Regions from separate parts of the Halomonas sp. SIMBA_159 genome, predicted to be linked through region 2. Evidence: predicted binding sites of a transcription regulator. Region 2 holds the regulator's gene; the other holds the start of a gene.
The links. The regulator PhoB, encoded in region 2, activates phosphate uptake and scavenging genes when phosphate is short. The targets are predictions, from matches to a motif close to TGTCATANNNNTGTCANA.

Region 1: a site for PhoB is predicted at 4,246-4,263, ahead of R0J87_RS06650 (CYTH domain-containing protein). Genes of this name have one in related genera too.

The regions. Positions count from the first base shown of each region.
Region 1 covers NZ_JAWJBT010000008.1:26,215-32,472, reverse strand. The annotation lists gene R0J87_RS06670 (SDR family oxidoreductase) at 1-633, shown strand, start outside; gene argA (amino-acid N-acetyltransferase) at 718-2,034, opposite strand; gene R0J87_RS06660 (inorganic phosphate transporter) at 2,192-3,457, opposite strand; gene R0J87_RS06655 (TIGR00153 family protein) at 3,467-4,147, opposite strand; gene R0J87_RS06650 (CYTH domain-containing protein) at 4,284-5,183, shown strand; gene R0J87_RS06645 (ion transporter) at 5,226-6,128, shown strand; gene R0J87_RS06640 (L-threonylcarbamoyladenylate synthase) at 6,191-6,258, opposite strand, start outside.
Region 2 covers NZ_JAWJBT010000001.1:26,862-33,119, reverse strand. The annotation lists gene cysZ (sulfate transporter CysZ) at 1-471, shown strand, start outside; gene R0J87_RS00170 (hypothetical protein) at 535-855, opposite strand; gene R0J87_RS00165 (hypothetical protein) at 1,444-1,743, opposite strand; gene phoR (phosphate regulon sensor histidine kinase PhoR) at 2,066-3,358, opposite strand; gene phoB (phosphate regulon transcriptional regulator PhoB) at 3,361-4,050, opposite strand; gene ubiA (4-hydroxybenzoate octaprenyltransferase) at 4,162-5,052, opposite strand; gene R0J87_RS00145 (chorismate--pyruvate lyase family protein) at 5,091-5,663, opposite strand; gene R0J87_RS00140 (NAD(P)/FAD-dependent oxidoreductase) at 5,751-6,258, shown strand, end outside.

The sequences.
Region 1 (6,258 bases), on a different contig from region 2:
ACCAAAGATGCCGAGGAAACCAAGCGGTTAGTGGAAGCAGAAGGACGCCGCTGCCTGGTGTTGAAAGGCGATGTGGCCGCCCCGGCGTTTTGCCGCGAGATTGTGAAGCGCACCCTGGATCACTTCGGCAAGATCAACATCGTGATCAATAACGCCGCTGAGCAGTACGACTGGAAAGATATTACCGAGATCCCCGACGAGCAGCTGCAGCGCACGTTCCAGACCAACATCTTCAGCCACTTTTACCTGACCAAAGCCGCGCTGCCCCATTTGAGTGAGGGCGATACGATCATTGCCACCTCCTCCATCAATGCGTTCAAGGGCAACGACACGCTGATTGATTACACTGCCACCAAAGGTGCTATTCAGGGCTTGGTACGTTCGTTGGCAATGTCGCTGATGGATCGTGGGATTCGCGTCAACGCCGTGGCCCCAGGGCCTATCTGGACGCCGCTGATACCAGCGAGCTTTGAAGAAGATAAAGTAGCGGAATTCGGTAACCAAGTGCCGATGAAGCGCCCCGGCCAGCCTAGCGAAATCGGCCCGGCGTATGTCTACTTGGCCTGCGAAGAGTCGTCTTACATGAGCGGCCAAACACTGCACTTAAATGGCGGCGTGATACTCAATACCTGAGCAGCCTTCCGGGGCGGCGTAGCCGCCCCAACCTACCGCTCACCATTCACCTTTTTCTACTCACCTTTTTCCACTCACTAACGCTTACCCCGCCAAATTTTTCACCAGCACCTTAGATTTACGGGCGTGGTTATAGGCTTCGCGTTTTAAAGGCGGTAGGTCTTCAAGGCTTGCGGCGCGGAAGCCGCGCTCTACAAACCAGTGAGCGGTGTGGGTGGTGAGTACGAACATTTCGGAAAGCCCGCGCTGGCGTGCCCGACGCTCAAGGGCTTCCACTAGCCGCTCGCCGCGTTCGCCGCCCCGGTAGTTGCCGTGAACGGCAACACAGGCTAACTCACCTACGGTGGTTTCAGGGAAGACGTGTAGCGCCGCGCAGCCGATCACCATGCCATCCCGCTCAATCACCATGTAGTCATCAATCTCGTGCTCTAACCGCTCTCGCGAGCGGGCTACCAGCATACCGCGCCGCTCTAGCGGCTCTAGCAGCTCTAGCAGGCCTGCCACATCGTTCAGCGTGGCGGGGCGCAGCTGTTCGTAGCGGTGCTGGGTAATCATGGTGCCCACGCCGTCACGGGTGAACAGCTCGCCCAGCAGCGCGTCGTGATTGCGCCACGAGAGCAAGTGAGTACGTGCGACGCCTTCGCGGGCGGCAGTGCAGGCAGCACTTAAATGCCGCGCCAATTCGCTGCCTGGCACGGCATGCTGCAGGCGTGGCTCGGCTTCAAAGGGGGAAAGCTGACGCAATAGCGCGCCCTGCTCGTCCTCCAGCCCTTCCGATTCGCCCAGCAAAATCAGCTTATCGGCCTTTAGGGCCACGGCGGCGTGCTGGGCCACTTCTGAGGCGTCTAAATCGAACACTTCACCCGTGCTGGAAAACCCCAGCGGCGGTAGCAGCACTAGCGAGCCTTTTTCCAGCAGCCCTTCAATGGCGCTGGCCCGCACCCGGCGCACTTCGCCGCTGTGGTCAAAATCCACTCCTTCACGTACGCCAAGCGGCTTGGCGGTGACCAAGTTGCCGGAAATCACGCTAAGCTCCACGCCGTGCAGAGGCGTGCTGGGCAGGCCAAGGGAAAGCCGTGCTTCCAGCCATAGCCGCTGGTGCGCCGCGACCTGCTCAACGTGGGCCATCACCGCACGATCCGCTACCCAACGGCCATCCACCCGGGTGGGCTCTACGCCAGCGGCTGTTAATGCCTCGTGCACCTGGGGGCGAATACCGAACACCACCACCAGCCGCACGCCCAGCGTGTGCAGCAGCGCTAAATCTTGGATGAGCTGCTCCCCTCGGCCAGACGCCATGGCTTCGCCCTCAATCAAGATGACAAAGGTTCGGCCTCGGTGCGCATTAATGTACGGTGAGGCGTTACGAAACCAATCAACAAAGGGGAAACGAGTATCCAAGGGCCGCTCTCCGGCAGCAGGTGAGTGAAAGTAACCACGCTTACTTTAACAGAGCATAAAAAACAGCGGCACCTTCTATTGCTACGATCTCTGATAAAGACCGGCCGCAAAGAAGATGCCGCTGTTACGCTGGGTAAACCAAACCCGCTGGGCTTGTTTAGCCAAACATGCCTTTAAACATAAAGAAGAACAGAATGGCTAAGCCCGCGCCAGCAGGCAGAGTAATCAGCCAGGACATCGCAATAGTACCGATCACGCGCAGGTTAAGCGCCGCCATACCACGGGCAAGCCCCACACCCAGAATCGCACCGACGAGCGTATGCGTCGTAGAGATCGGCAAGCCGGTACCCGAAGCAAGCACTACCGTAGTCGCAGCAGCCAGGGTGGCCGCAAAGCCACGGCTAGGGGTCAGTTCTGTAATGCCGGTACCTACCGTGGCAATCACTTTATGGCCATAGGTGACCAAACCCACCACGATACCGCCGCCACCCAGCACCAATACCCACCACGGCACCAAGGCAGAGCCTTCAATCTCGCCGCCGGTTTGCACCACGCTAATCACCGCTGCCAGGGGGCCAACGGCGTTCGCTACGTCGTTCGAGCCGTGGGCAAAGGCCATCGCACAGGCGGTGAAGATCATGAGTACGCCAAACGCGCGCTCCACATTGGCGTAGCCAAAGTGGTCGTTGGCATTTTTCTCAAACTTGATACGGCGCAGCATCAGCATACCAATCGCCATAATCACCAGCCCCAGCAGAATCGACAGCAGCAGGCTTTGATTAAAGGTCAGGTCCAGCCCCACATGGGAAAGGCCTTTGGTAAGCGTCACCATCGCAACGATAAAGCCGACCAAAAACACATAGCCCGGCACATAGCGCTTGGCAGCGGTAAACGGGTTATCGTTTTCAAAAATCAGGTGGTGAACCGATTTAAACAGCACGAAACCGATGGTGCCTGCCAGCAAGGGCGAAACCACCCAGCTCGCGGCAATCGTGGTCACAGCGCTCCAATCAACGGTCGAAGCACCCAGGCCTGCTACCGCAAAGCCCACAATCGCGCCCACGATGGAGTGCGTAGTGGACACTGGCCAACCTTTTATAGAAGCAATCAGCAGCCACGTGCCAGCAGCCAGCAGTGCGGCCAACATGCCATATACCAGCAGCTGCGGATCTTCTTGCAGCAGTTCTGGATCGATGATGCCTTTGCGGATGGTGTTGGTTACCTCACCACCCGCGAGCCATGCGCCTAGGAACTCAAAGACAACCGCAATGAGAATGGCTTGTTTGATGGTGATCGCTTTCGACCCCACCGAGGTTCCCATCGCGTTGGCAACGTCGTTTGCACCGACGCCCCACGCCATGAAGAAGCCAAACAAACAGGCCAGAATGATAAAAATGTCACCGTGCTGGGCAATAATCTGCATGAGTATCCCTTAGCGTGCGGTCAAAATCTGCAGGCGGCTACCGACGCGTTCAGCGCGATCAGAGACTTCACCGACCCACTCGATGATCTTATAGAGAAAGATCACATCCACCGGCGGCAGCTGGCTCTCGAGATCAAACAGCTGACGACGAATCGCTACCTGCTGGCTGTCGGCTTGGTGCTCCAGGGTATGAAGCTCACGAATCATGTTCTGCATCACATCAGAGACATTGCGACCAAAGCCAGATTCGAGCAGGTCTTTCAGCTCTTCAAGCGCTTGGCGCGCCTGAGCCACGCAGGCCACGCTCGTGCGCATGTAGTCGCGCATTGGCTCAGCAAGCTCATCGGGCACGCGCATTTTACGGCCCAGCATAATGCCGGTAATGTCGCGTACCTTGTTGGCAATTTTGTCCTGCACGCTGATCAAATCAAGCAGGTCCGAGCGCGATACGGGCAGGAACATAGTGTTGGGCAGGTTCAGCCGCAATTCTGTTTTCAGGGTGTCGGCGTCATGCTCTAAGCGCGTGACGTTCTCGCGCAGTTCAGCCGCCGTGTCCCAATCACCGGCAAGTGTTGCCTCAAAGAACGGCAGCAGTTGGTCGGCGCATTCATTGGCCTTGACGATGTGGGCCAGCAGCGGCTGGAATGGCGAGCGGCCAAACATCGCGGAAAAAGGGTTGGAGGTTACCATATAGCCTTTAGCCTGTTTTCGGGGAGCCTGGAAATGGCGGGCGTCAGTATAAAGAGTGCGCCCGCCGCCGTCATGAAAAGTTCATAATGCCATCAAAATTTAACCAAACTGTCACAACAATGAGGTGGCGATTGTCATGAAAAATACGAATGAAATGCCAGCGCCAACAGAAATAGAGCTGAAGCTGGCGCTTTCGCCCGCACAGCTTGGTGCCCTGCTACGTCATCCTGTGCTGGTTGACGCGCCACAGGAAAAACAAACGCTTACCAATACCTACTTTGATACGCCCGACGGTCACCTAGCGACTGCAAAAGTTGCCGTACGGCTGCGCCGGTTAGATGGGCGCGTGCTGCAAACGGTCAAAACAGCAGGCCACGGCGGCGGCGGGCTCTCCAGCCGACAAGAGTGGGAATGGCAAGTTCCTGAACACACCTTAGACGCCACCACGCTAGCGAACCTACCTCCGTTTCAAGCGGGCTTGGCAAACACCCTCTCCCAGCTGCTCCCTACGCTGAGCACCGACTTCACTCGCCGCAGCTGGCAGCTGCAATGGGAAGGTAGCCACATTGAACTGGTGTTGGATGAAGGGGAGATTGTGTGCGGTGAGGCGCGTGCGCCGATTTGTGAAGTGGAGCTTGAGCTTAAGGCAGGCGACCCCCAGGCCCTGTGGTCGCTGGCAGGAGCGCTTGCCCGTAGCGTGCCCCTGCGCCCCTCCGATAGCAGCAAAGCGGCGCGGGGCAATTCGTTGGGTAATCAGCAGTGGCTGCTGCCTGATGCCCAGCACCCTGCGGAATGGCTCCACCGCGCCACGGTCGCGCTGGATGCCTATCACGATAGCCACAACGTTGAACACTTAGCAGCGGCACAGCAGGCGCTAGCCACATTGGCCAAGCACCCTGAGCTGGATGACGCGAGCCGGGCAGATGCCGCCGTGCTGCCAACGGCGTTGGATAGCTCAGGCATGCCGAGTACCGACTATGGCGTAGCTGCGTTAACGTTGGCCCATCGCTTGGCCCACGAAACCGCGCTACGCTAAAGACGTTTTCACGACCCCTTAAGCCCACTTCAGGATGACGCGATGAGCTTTCCACTCACCCCTGGTGCCGAAGGACTCCGCGCCCGGCTGTTTCATATTATTTTTGAGTCCGATACGCCGGGTGCCAAAGCGTTCGATATCGCCTTGATCATCGCGATCATTTTGAGCGTTGCGGTGATTTTATTGGGCAGCATTGAGATCTATGCCGAACGCTACGGGCATATTTTTTTCTATATCGAGTGGGCCTTTACGCTGCTGTTTAGCCTGGAACTGCTGGTGCGGCTCTACTGCCTGGAACGCCCCACGGTTTATTTGAAAAGCTTTTATGGCATCGTCGATTTGGTGGCCATCATCCCTACCTGGCTGGTGCTGCTGGTGCCGGGTGCCCATGGGTTGGTGATTGTACGAATTTTACGCATTTTGCGTATTTTCCGTATTTTGCGGCTGATGGAGTTTGTCGGGGAAGGCCGCCTGCTGCTGGATGCGCTCAAGCGCAGCCTGCGCCAAATCCTGCTCTTTTTCAGCAGTATCTTGATGGTCGTGACGCTGTTTGCCGCGCTGATGTATACCATTGAATCGCCCGAGGCGGGCTTTACCAGCATCCCGATGTCGATGTACTGGGCCATCGTCAGCATGACCACCGTGGGCTATGGCGACATTGTCCCCGCTACCTCGCTGGGTAAATCGATTACCGTCATCTTGATGCTGATTGGTTACTCGATTATCGCCGTGCCTACCGGGGTATTTTCCGCCCAGGTGATTCGCTCTATTCGTGAGGACCGTTATTCAGAAGAAGCCTGCCCCGGCTGTGGTCACGACCGTCATGAAAAGCGCGCACGCTACTGCCTGCGTTGCGGCACTTGGCTGGATGAGAACAGCGAAGACCCGCGCAAAAAAGCGCACAAAGAGAGCAGCGACGATGAGACGCCAAGCGAGGATAAATAGCGCCTCGCCGATACGAAAACGGGGGCGCTAAGCGCCCCCGTGTGAGTAGTGCTCAGCTAACGCTACTCTTGAAACGGCGTTACATCGCCACGCCCTTCCCGCACGATTTTGGGCGGAAGTTCACGAAGAT
Region 2 (6,258 bases):
ACCCACCTGATTGCCGCACCGTTTTACGGCTTTTTAGCCGCAAAAGTTGAGCGCCAGGCCACCGGCCGTGAGCCGCTGGATGATCGCGGGCTGGCTAAAACGGCCGTCGATGCGCTGGGGCGCGAGCTGGTCAAGCTCGGCTACATTCTACCGCGCATGGTGGCGCTGTTTATTATCAGCTGGATTCCAGGCCTCAACCTGCTGGCCCCCCTGTTATGGGCGCTGTTTTCCGCCTGGGTGATGGCGATTACCTACCTTGATTACCCGATGGATAACAACAAGGTCACGTTTCGCGATATGCGCAGCCGCCTATCGCGCCGCTGGTGGCCCAGCCTCACCTATGGCGGGCTGGTCATGCTGGTCACCTGGATACCGCTAGCCAATCTGTTTTTGATTCCCGGTGCCGTTGCCGGTGCGGTGCTGATGTGGGATGGCCATTACCGAGACGCCCAAGATGTGGCTAAGTCGTAGCGTCATCCAATGCATAGACGCAAAAAACCCCGCCTAGGCGGGGTTTTTAGTGGTAACGCTGGCTTACCAGCGGATACCGTCACCTTCGTCGCGGTTCAGCTCGTTGGCATCATAGCCCGCTTTACTCGTCGTACTGCTGTCAGAATCACTGGCGCTGCTTGAAGTGGAGTAGTCGAACGTATCACCTTCATCGCGGGTCAGGTCGCTGCCAGAGTACTGAGCCGGACCAGAGGTGTTGTGCGAGCTAGGCTGCACCACATCGTGGCCTGCAGAGCGGTCTTTGTTCAGCTCGATGGACGTATGGGCAAAGGCCATTGGGCTTGCCACTAAGCCAAACGCAACGCCTAACACAGCTGTTTTTTTAGCGAATTCTTTAAATAGCATAGTTTACTACTCCCTTAATATGGAGCCAGTCAGCGTAGGCTTAAGAACAATCAGGGCGCCTACGACTAATGGCTAACATTACATTTAGTTATTGCATCTGCGATGCCAAAAAACCTATAAAAACAAAAAATATATTAAAATCAATCACATAAAATATAATTTTTGTGCGCAATACAAATTTGCGCACGTATTATTTGCTCAAAATTATTGTGCAATAATGACACATGCGTCAGTTAAGTGACTCCAATTGACCCACTGACTTGCCATCTGGCTGGGTGCGACATGAAAAGCATCTGCTTGAGAGTATGCGCCACGGTGGGGGGTTTGTCTTTGTATCAGGTAGGCACAAAAAATTAGACCCCGCAGGGCGGGGTCTTGATCACTCTTACTTATCAACGATACTGACGTCTGGCTTCCTCTCCTTTTGCGGGACTCCAACCTTGGAATTTACCCTCACCAGCGTATTGATCGTTTTTAGATTCGTTCCGTGAATCTCAGAGCATCCATGCTTATAGGACATCCTTGCCCGTCAAATGCTCACTCCTAAGCGTAAGAGTTTTTTACAGCTTTGCAAAAAATTGTCACCAATTACATGCCGCTATTTTCTTCAGGTAGCTCTTCGGTGCTGTCAAAGGTAGCATCCGAGTCGTCGCTCATGGAATTCGGCTCCATGTCGCTGGCGTTGTCGCCCTCGTCATGGGTTAAATTTTGTGTGTCGTGATCAGACGACATCGTTGAATCACTAGACTGAGATTCTACTGGCTGCTCATCCGGTGAGATGTTATCTGCTGGATCTGCAGGCTCTTGAGCCATTGCAAGTGGGCTAGCTACTAAGCCGAACGTTACACCTAAAATACCAGCTTTCTTGAGTAGTTCCTTGGACATCATATTCCGTCTCCTCGATCGCTGTGAAATACCGCTTTTTAAGGAAGAGTGACTCGTCGTCTTACCAGTTCCTGCGGTAGTCTTCCTTACTAAGTAAGTTGCAGCCGTTGTGCCAACTATTTCTATTAAAAACAAAAAAACTTAAAAAACATGTATTTATATAGAAAAAGATATGCCAACTAGCTTTCCAGCGCAGGCTCAAACCGTCCATTAACTGGCTACATATGACACATGCGCGGTGTTTGACCATATTTGCATGCCAATATGGCACACTTATACATAGGTTATGCAAACAGAGAGAAGAGGGGACCGACTTGAAGCCGGGTTAGTCGTTAACGACACGGGCAGGAGGGAATACACAACGGAAAAGAGCGCCTTCACCTGGCAACGACTCTACTTGAAGCTGCGCATCATGACGCAGCAAAACATGCTTCACAATAGCAAGGCCAAGCCCCGTGCCGCCGGTGGCCGTGCTGCGCCCTTTATCAACGCGATAGAAGCGTTCCGTCAGGCGAGGGATATGCACTGGATCAATTCCCTCACCGTCGTCATCTACCTCAATACAAGCGCTACCGCTGGGCATCGCTGCCCAACGAAGCGTGATTTGGCTACCAGCAGGTGTGTAACGTATCGCGTTGAACGCTAGGTTCGAAATAGCGCTGCGTAGTTCCTGCTCACTGCCCACCAAGCGCGCCTCACACTCGAGCACGATCTGTACATTATGCTGCTGGTTAGAAAGCGCCAGCGCATCGCGACGAATACTCTCAAGCATAGGCCCTACGGCTAATGGCTGATGATCTTCGCCACCTCGGTCAATTTCAAGCCGCGAGAGCAGCAGCAGGTCATTCACCAAGTTCTGCATGCGCTTGGTCTGCTCTTCCATCTGGCCAATGCCTTTGCCCAGGCGCGGCGGCAACAGCTCTTTAAGGTCACCGTAGGTTTCCAAATAGCCAGAAAGAACCGTCAGCGGGGTGCGCAGCTCGTGGGAAACATTGGCTACGAAATCGCGGCGCATCTGCTCCAGACGGTGAAGACGGGTAATATCCCGCGCCATCACCAAACGCTCATCATCGCCATACAGAGTAATTTGATACTGAAGGATGCGGCGCTCATCGATAGGCGAGGTCAGTGTTAACGGTTCGCCATACTCACGGGCGTTGAAGTAGCTAATAAAACGAGGGTCACGCAGAAGATTGGTAATATGCTGGCCACGGTCATGGGCTATTTGCAGGCCGAGCATTTCTGTCGCGGCGCTGTTCCACCACTCTAGGTCGCCGTGGCGGTCTAGCATGACGACGCTGTCGCGCATCGCTTCAGAAGACTCTTGGATACGCGCAAGCGTGGCGCGCAGGCGGTTTTGAGTGATGCGCTGGCTTTTTTGGTAACGGTAAAGGCGGTCAAATAGCTCGCCCCACATGCCCGCAGCAGCAGGAGGTTCATCGTGGGGATTGAGCGTTAGCCACTTGTAGAGCGCTCTAAGCTGGCGGAGTTGATACACCAAACAGAGCGTCAGACCCGCAGCTAACCCGAAACCGGGGTAACCCAGCAGCCATCCCAGGCACATCCCCAGGAAAGCCAGCCAGATAATTCGCCACAGTTCACGGCTCCACAAGCGCACAATTACACCCGAGCAGAGAAACGATACCCAGTGCCGCGCACTGTTTGGATGAGGTTCTGGTGCGCTTCACCTAGCGCTTTGCGCAACCGGCGAATATGCACATCCACCGTACGCTCTTCCACATACACGTTACCGCCCCACACCTGATCAAGCAGCTGGCTACGGGTATAAGCGCGCTCTTGGTGGGTCATAAAAAACTGCAGTAAACGGTACTCGGTGGGGCCCATCTCTAGTGCTTTACCGTAAGCACTCACTCGATGGCTGATGGGGTCCAGCAGCAATCCGTTGATTTCGATAGGGTCTTCCACACCGCGTGGGGTTGCTCGGCGCAGCACGGCTTTCAGACGCGCCACCAGTTCACGGGGTGAAAACGGCTTAGTGATGTAATCATCTGCGCCAGCTTCTAGCCCCTGAATTTTATTATCCTCTTCGCCTTTGGCGGTGAGCATAATAATAGGCAGTTCGGCGGTGGCTTCTTCGCGCTTGAGGCGGCGGGCCAGCTCAATGCCGCTGGTACCTGGCATCATCCAGTCCAGCAGCAGTAAGTCGGGCTGGTGGTCGACCACCATCGCGTGGGCATCCTGGGCGTTGTCCGCTTCAAGCACGCGATAGTCAGCCATTTCCAGCGCCACAGCGATCATCTCGCGAATGGGCGCCTCATCATCGACAATCAGTACGGTCTTGGCGGTCATTCCAGGGCCTCACGGTGTTCTATGAAAACTCGTTTATGCGAAAACAGTTCAATGACATGTCTGTGACGATAACACCATGACTTAATGACAATTCTATGACACCCAGCGGAATTAACCAGCCATAGGCCACCAACTCAGTACAAATCCGGCAAATACCAGCAGCCCCGACCAGTGGTTATTCAGAAACGCCTGGAAGCAGCGGTCGCGGTCACGGTGAAAAATTAACCGCTGCTGATGGGCAAACGTCGCGGCCATGCCTGCCAAACCCAGCCAGAAAAAACCGCCTAACCCAACCCGTATACCTACCCAGATCAGCAGCGCCAGCGTCGCCAACTGCAGCAGGCCAATGATGAAACGGTCGGCGCTGCCAAACAGCACCGCAGTGGATTTAATGCCAATTTTCAGATCATCATCGCGATCCACCATGGCGTACTGGGTATCGTAAGCCACCGTCCAGAGTAAGTTGGCGCTGAACAGTATCCACGCCTCAAGCGGCACGTGGCCAAGCACGGCACCAAACGCCATCGGGATCGCCCAGGAGAACGCCGCTCCCAATACCACCTGGGGAAAGTGGGTGTAGCGCTTCATAAACGGATAAATAAACGCCAGCAGCACCCCACCCACAGAGAGCAGTACCGTAAACCCGTTGGTCAGCAGCACTAAAATAAAGGCGGCGGCTACCAGCGCCACAAACAGCAGCTGCGCTTCGGTTTCGCTAATTCGCCCGGTGGCCAGAGGTCGATGCTTGGTGCGTTTCACATGGCCATCAACGTGGCGGTCGGCGTAGTCATTCACCACGCAGCCTGCGGCGCGCATGACATACACACCGGCAATAAAAATCAGCAGTACATCACGGCCCGGCACGCCCTCTGACGCGACCCACAGCGCCCAAAGTGTGGGCCACATCAGCAGCCAAGTGCCAATGGGCCGGTCCAAGCGCATTAGCTGTAAAAAGTCTGCCACTCGGGCCCACCCGATCGGGCGCAACAGAGAACGGTCCATGCTCATGCTTACCTCGTCAAAAAAGCTGCTGCGTTAGCCTAGCGCGACGGAAGGCCCAGCGCATCCGCCATGGTAGATAAAAAATACTCCTGAACCAGTAACGAAAGCCCGCCATGTTCAAAGACAGAGCGCCGCCCCCATAAGCTATTGGCCGATAGCCCCGGCTGCTGGTGGGTAAAACGTGGCGGCGTCGCTGTGGCTTCCAGCGGCCCGCGAACCAAATCGGGCTGCTGAAATAGCCAACTGCCTAACGAGCGTTCACCCAACTTCCCCAAACCTTTCCCCTGTAGCTGGTGAAGCGGGGCCACCGAACGCGCTACCACCCACGGCGTTTCATCAATACACAGTGCCACCTCGCGCAGCCACGCGTAACGGCGAGGAGCAATGCTTAGAGCCAAGGCTTCATCGCGCTGGGGCAGGCCAATGGTTTGACGCAGCAAGCGCACCCGAAACGTTCCAGGCTCGCCAGCGGCCACAAGGCGCGCGGTTAAGGAATCCGTGGACGCTACCCACTGCCACCAAGGCGCGCTCATGGCTGGCTGAGCGGCGGCCACGGGCAGCCACTGAGGGAAGAGCGAAAACGCAGGTGTGGATAACACAGGGGCGGTCACCTAGGCCTCCAAGGCGGTCAATTCAGAGCGGGCTAGTGTAACATGGTGGCTTTACAGGCTTTTGTTCCACCGACGTTTGGTGACGGTATGCCCGACTCACACACGACATCTTCCAGAACACCTCATCACCACGCCGCGCTGGTGATTGTGGGCACTGGCATGGCAGGCGTTGGCCTAGCCCGCACGCTGCGACGCCAAGGGGATACGCGCACAATTACGCTGGTCAGCGCTGACAGCGGCGATGATTACAGCAAACCGCTGCTGTCGACAGGCTTCGCCAAGCGCTTGAGCCCTGACAAGCTCGCCCAGCGCAGCGCTGAAGCGCTCGCCGATGAATTAAACGCACATATCGTTACCCACACCCACGTCACGCAACTGGATGTGGATAACCTCGTACTGCAACTCAGCAGCGGAGCAACGCTTGGCTACGATGAGCTAGTGCTCGCCACCGGCGCGGCCCCTCGCACGCCATTTCACATACCGAGCGAGCTGGCCGAGCGCTGCTTTACCGTCAACGACTTAGATGACTACCGCCGCCTACACGCAGCGCTCAACCAGCCTACCCGCGTGGCGATTATTGGCGCCGGATTAGTCG